Linked DNA regions of Paludibaculum fermentans. The protein of the gene in region 1 binds, or shares a complex with, the protein of each later gene. Links are inferred from orthologs where the notes say so. Each region holds a gene or a part of one and is shown in the gene's direction. Other genes may lie near its edges.

The links.
Region 2: the proteins of xseA (region 1) and xseB are in contact, whole or in part, in a cryo-EM structure (PDB 8TXR), measured with the Escherichia coli proteins. The link is inferred for Paludibaculum fermentans from one-to-one orthologs.

What each region holds. Positions count from the first base shown.
Region 1 is NZ_CP063849.1:7,373,357-7,376,362, forward strand. What follows is about bases 39-2,972. They hold xseA (exodeoxyribonuclease VII large subunit), read left to right. Parts: upstream 39-784; coding sequence 785-2,161; downstream 2,162-2,972. Other genes in these bases: IRI77_RS29240 (cytochrome c), read left to right, coding at 266-664; IRI77_RS29250 (hypothetical protein), read left to right, coding at 2,248-2,640; IRI77_RS29255 (TonB-dependent receptor), read left to right, coding at 2,697-2,972. In the rest of the region: more of IRI77_RS29255, read left to right, coding at 2,973-3,006. UniProt on the Escherichia coli protein: Bidirectionally degrades single-stranded DNA into large acid-insoluble oligonucleotides, which are then degraded further into small acid-soluble oligonucleotides.
Region 2 is NZ_CP063849.1:8,707,896-8,710,939, forward strand. What follows is about bases 18-2,989. They hold xseB (exodeoxyribonuclease VII small subunit), read left to right. Parts: upstream 18-1,354; coding sequence 1,355-1,624; downstream 1,625-2,989. Other genes in these bases: IRI77_RS34605 (peptide MFS transporter), read left to right, coding at 18-1,350; IRI77_RS34615 (polyprenyl synthetase family protein), read left to right, coding at 1,621-2,505; IRI77_RS34620 (TlyA family RNA methyltransferase), read left to right, coding at 2,502-2,989. Outside these bases: more of IRI77_RS34605, read left to right, coding at 1-17; more of IRI77_RS34620, read left to right, coding at 2,990-3,044. UniProt on the Escherichia coli protein: Bidirectionally degrades single-stranded DNA into large acid-insoluble oligonucleotides, which are then degraded further into small acid-soluble oligonucleotides.

The sequences.
Region 1 (3,006 bases):
GTGGAACACGTCCGTTGGGTGCCTGAGAAACTTTTCGTAGCCTTCCTGTTAAGTTGCGTACACTTAGCGCAACAGTAAGATTCCCGCGCATTCTGCCTGCCGGAATTTGCCTATATACACACACGTCAGGCTGATCTGAATTCCTGGAGAGAACAGCCCGCGCCGGGCGCCGCACACCGCTTCTGGTGACAAACATGGACGGCCTTCGTACAATGACCAAACAGTTTAGAATCTGCGGCGCTGCCGCGAGGAGAGGTGTTTGCAAATGAAGATCAGAATTGGCCTGCTGTTGGCGGTCTTTTCATTGGGCGCCCTGCTGGGTCAGGACGAGGCTCAGTTTCCGAGTTGGATGAAGACGGTTGGCGGCAATATGGGCGCGACCAAGAAGGCGATCGAAGCGAAGTCGGCCGACGCCGCGACGTCTGCCGCGAAAGTCGCTGACGCCTTCGATAAGGTGCACGGTTTCTACAAGTCGAAGGCGGTCGCGGACGCCGAACAGGCGGCGGCTACGGCCAAGGCTGCTGCCGCGGATGTTGCCAAGTTCGCGCAGGCCGGCGATTTCGAGAAGGCGTCGACTGCGTTTGCAACCCTGGGCGGTACCTGCAAGGGGTGTCACGAAGCTCATCGCGAGAAGGGTGCCGACGGTAGCTACAAGTTGAAATAGACCGGAATCGTGGTGGCACTCAGCCCGCCTGAGATGCCACCGCAGCCTGATGCGGCGGTACGGATGTCTCGGGCTCGCGCCAGCCGCCATCGTCCATCGTATGCGACCCTAATCCTACGGATGGAACAACTCAGCTTCGACTCCGCGCCCTCCGTCTTCACCGTCACTGAGGTCACTGCCGCCATCCATCGGCTGCTCACCCGCAGCTTCGATGACGTCCGCATCACCGGCGAAATCTCGGGCTACAAGGTTTGGACCTCCGGACATGCGTACTTCACGCTGAAAGACTCCGGCGCGCAGCTTCGTTGCGTCCTGTTCAAGAACACCCTCCGCTACCTGCGATTCAAACCCAACGACGGGCTCGCGGTGGTCGCGCGCGGTTCTATTGAAGTGCGGCAGGAGCGTGGAGAATACCAGCTCATCGTCTCCTCGCTGGAGCCCCAGGGGCTCGGAGCCCTGCAACTCGCCTTCGAGCAGCTCAAAGCGCGGCTGGCCGCGGAAGGACTCTTCGCGGCGGAAAGGAAACGTCCGCTCCCGGCCTTCCCGCGCCGCATCGGCATTGTGACCTCGCCGCGCGGAGCCGTCATCCGCGACATGCTGACGGTCCTGCGCCGCCGCTTTCCCGGTCTCCACATCCGGCTCTTCCCCACACCGGTTCAGGGCGAAGGCTCCATCGATGGCATCTGCGAAGGGTTGCTCTACTTCGCGGAATCCGGCTGGCCGGACGTCATCATCGTCGGTCGCGGTGGGGGTTCGATTGAGGATCTCTGGACGTTCAATGAAGAGGCCGTCGCGCGCTGCATCGTGGAGTGCCCGATGCCCGTAGTTTCCGCCGTTGGCCACGAAACCGACTTCACCATCGCCGACTTCGTCGCCGACCTGCGGGCGCCCACTCCATCGGCCGCCGCGGAGCTGATCGTTCGCAATCGCGCCGATATCCTGACGTCGCTCGAAACAACCACCCATCGCGTGGAACGGGCCATCCACTTCCGGCTGTCCCAAGCGGCCCGCCGGCTCCATGAGCAGGGTATTCAACACGCCGCCAGCCTGCTGCAACGCCGCATCGCCCGGCTTGGCCAGCGCCTCGACGACGTGGATCAACGGCTCCGCCAGCACGATCCTCGTACCCGCCTGGCGGCCGGCCGGCGGCGTCTGGACACTGCCGCACACGCGCTGGATGACCGCATGCGCCGGCGCGTGCTCGCCGTGGGCCAGCGTCTCCAGAACGCGGCACAGCCGCTGCCGGAGCTCATGCGCCGCCGCCTCGATTCGGCATCGCTGCGCTTGAATCCCCTCTCCGCGCAACTCCAGGCCCTGAGTCCGCTCGGGGTCCTGGACCGGGGCTACGCGATCGTCCAAACCGGTTCCGGCCAGATCGTGAAGTCGCCCGCCGATGCACCGCCGGGCACGGGTCTCGCCATCCGGCTGCGCTCCGGGCAGCTGCGCGCCACGGTCGATGACCGGGCTGCCGGTTCCGGGGAACTTCCGCCCGTTTAAGCAACGCCCACCGGAAACTCATCCCGGGCGGCAGCCCGAAATGATACGTGGCTCCCAATTGACGCGTGCTATATTGGCGCCAAGGGATGCTGGGTTCCACACACCTCAGTCGCTGGGGGCAACGTGTCGTTGCCGGAACACTGCTCGTCCTGTATTCGCTGCTGCTGCTTTTGCCGCTGGCGGCGGCCTCGCCCGAGCGCTCCATGTCCGGCATGGCCTGCTGCCGCACCGGCAAGAAGTGCTGCTGCCGCAAGACCAGCCCCGCCAACGCGATCCTCTCGAATAAGTCCTGTGGCGGCCAGTGCGGACAGACAGCCTCCGCCACCCGGCTCGCGGCGGAGTTGTTCCCCCCTGCGATTCCGGACGATTCCCAGGAATGGCCCGCCGCCGGCCTGATTGCCGGCCGCGCTGTTCGGACCGTTACCACTGCATCAGCCTTCAGCCTGCGGCAGCGCCCACCGCCCCTGACATCCGCCTGACACCCGCCAAAAATTCGACCGTACGGCCTAGGCGCCGTCATGTCAGGGAGATGTGTATGCAAGTACGCCCGATTTTTCTAATTTATTCGATCTCTATTTGCCTTTTATCCTCCGCCCAGGAAACAATCAGCCATGCCAGCGTCAGCGGACGTGTGACCGACCCGTCCGGACTGGTCGTCGAGAGTGCCGCTGTGCAGGCACGGCAGCTGGAAACCAACCAGGCGAGCAGCACCATCACCAGCCGCGAAGGCCGGTTCCGCTTCCCTTATTTGCGTCCCGGATCCTACGAAGTCTCCGTCAAGCAACCCGGCTTCGCCCCTGTCACGCAGCGCGTCGTGCTCACCGTCGGCGCGGCCTTCGAATTGC
Region 2 (3,044 bases), 1.3 Mb from region 1 along the record:
GCAGCCGCCTCGGCCGGCGGCATGGGCATGAGCACGACAACGGCGTTCGCCATCTACGGTCTATACACTGCAAGCGTGTACGGATTCAGCCTGCCTGGAGGCTGGCTGGCCGACCGCATTCTGGGCCAGCGCCGCGCCGTGATGTACGGCGGGCTGATTATCTCGGCCGGGTATTTCATGCTTGCAGTGCCGAATGAGTCCGTCTTCTTCCTGGGCCTGCCCTTGATCGTGCTTGGTACCGGCCTGCTGAAACCGAATATCTCGACGATTGTCGGACAGATCTACCGGCCGGGCGACCCACGCACGGACGCCGGATTTTCGATCTTCTACATGGGGATCAATATCGGCGCTACGGTGTCGCCATTGATCTGCGGATATGTGGGTGAACGGATCAACTGGCATTACGGCTTCGGCCTGGCCGGTGTCGGCATGCTCTGCGGAGTACTGACTTTCTGGATGGGCCGGCACCGTCTGGGTGAGGCAGGCATACATCCCGTGGCTCCGCCGACGCCGGAGATCGGACAGCAGTGGCGCCGGCAATTTCAGTATTCCGTGGCCGGGCTGGTGGTCGCGGCCGCCGTGCTCGCATTTCTGCACTTGAGCGGCACGATGCCCCTGGATGCGGAACGGCTGGTGAATGCGGCCGGAGTTCTACTGGCCATCATCACGCTTGGGCTGTTCGGTTGGATGTTCTTCGGCGGAGACTGGACCCCTGCGGAGCGCAAGCGGCTGATGGTGATCATCGTCTTGTTCTGCGGCTCGTCACTCTATTGGGCGGCCTTTGAACAGGCGGGTTCGTCGTTCAATGTCTTCGCGAAGCAGAATACGGAAAGAGTGCTCTTCGGGTTTGACTTCCCGGCGAGTTGGTTTCAGTCGTTGAACGCGGGTTTCATCATCTGTTTTGCGGCGGCGTTCGCGTGGCTCTGGCTGAAGATGGGTGACCGGCAGCCCTCCTCTGTCATGAAGTTCGCACTTTCGCTATTCTTCGCCACAGGCACTTTTGTCGTGATGATGCTGGCCGCCCAGCGGGCCGGCGCCGGCGGACGGGTCAGCCCCATGTGGTTGGTGGTGACCTATTTGCTGCAGACCCTGGGCGAGCTTCTGCTCAGTCCGGTGGGCCTGGGTGCGATGACCCGGTTGGCGCCCAAACGGGTAGCCGGCCTGATGATGGGTGTCTGGTTTCTCTCGATCTCGATGGGCAACTATCTGGCCGGCAAGACGGCCTCAATTTACGGCAGCCTGCCGCCCTTCGACCTGTTCCGTACCCTCGGCATCATCATGCTGGTGGCGGCCGTGATCCTCGCATTCATCGCCCGCCCTGTTTCGAAGCTGATCGACGACGTAAAATAAAACGATGGCCGACAAAAAGCCGAAGGCGGCGGAGAAGCTGCCGTCCGCCGACGCGCAACCGTTCGAACAATCCATCAGTGAACTCGAAGCGGTGGTGCGCCAACTGGAGAGCGCGGAACTGCCTTTGGAGCAGGCCCTGGAACTCTTTGAAAAGGGGATGCTTCTCAGTGATTCCTGCCGTAAGCAACTGACGGCGGCCGAGACGCGGGTAGAGATCCTCATGAAGAAGGGCGAGGACTTTGAGGCCGTGCCTTTCGATCCGGAAGAAGAATGACGCTTGCTGAACTGAGTCTGAAGGAATATCTGGTCGAGCAGACGAAGCTGATCGACCAGGAGTTGGACCGGCTGGTGCCGGCCGAAGATGTGGCCCCCTCGACCATCCACAAGGCGATGCGATACTCGCTGTTCGCCGGCGGGAAGAGGATCCGGCCGATCCTGTGCCTGGAAGCCGCGAGGAGCATCGCGGGCCACGATGTGGAGGGGGCGGTGACCGTGGCGTGTCCCCTGGAACTGATCCACACCTATTCACTGATCCACGACGACCTGCCAGCCCTGGACAATGACGACTTACGCCGCGGCCGGCCCACTTCCCACAAGGTATTTGGGGAGGCGATGGCGATTCTGGCCGGGGATTCGCTGCTGACGTTTGCGTTTGAGGTCCTGGGGCGGCTTGGCAATGCGCGCCTGGTGGCCGAACTGGCTTCGGCTTCCGGTACCGTGCGGGGCATGATCGCCGGCCAGGTGCACGACATTGAAGGCGAGAATCAGGCACCCACGGCGGAACTGCTGGACCAGATTCATCGGGCGAAGACCGGGGCGCTGCTGCGCTGCTCGCTGCGGCTGGGCGCCATCCATGCGGGCGCGACGGAGGATCAACTGGCGTCGATCTCGGCTTATGGAGAGCATATCGGACTCGCCTTCCAGATCGTCGACGACATACTGGACGTGACCCAGACGAGCGAGGAACTGGGGAAGACGGCCGGCAAGGATGCCGAGCAGCACAAGATCACCTTTCCAGCCGTATACGGCCTGGACGCTTCCCAGCACATGGCGGAGGAGCAGCGGGGCTTGGCGCACGCCGCGCTGGAGCAGTTCGGCGGCAGCGCCCGGCGGCTGCACGAACTGGCCGATCTCATCGTCGACCGCAACTCATGAAGCAGCCCAGGCAGCGCATCGACCAGTTGTTATGCGATCGCGGCCTGGTCGAATCCAAGGACAGGGCGCACGCCATGCTGCTGGCCGGCGCAGTGATGGTGAACGGGCAGCGCGTGGACAAGGCCGGAGCGCTGGTCTCCACCGGCGCAGTGATCGAGCTGATTGCGCGGATGCCCTGGGTAAGCCGAGGCGCCTACAAACTGCTGGGTGCATTGGATCACTGGAAGATCGATGTGACGGGCCGTGTGTGCCTGGATGTCGGGTCCTCCACCGGCGGATTCACCGACGTATTGCTGAATCGAGGCGCGGCCCGGGTACACTGCATCGACGTCGGGACCGGCCAGTTGGATTGGAAGCTGCGCAACGACCCGCGGGTGGTGGTCCACGAGGGAGTGAACGCCCGGTTCCTGGAGCCCTCGGTCACAGGCGAACTCGCGGAATTGGCGGTCTGCGACGTCAGCTTCATATCGGTTACACTCATCCTTCCGGCCCTGAAGCCGATGCTCACCGCGCCGCGTGAGTTCGTTATCCTAGTCAAA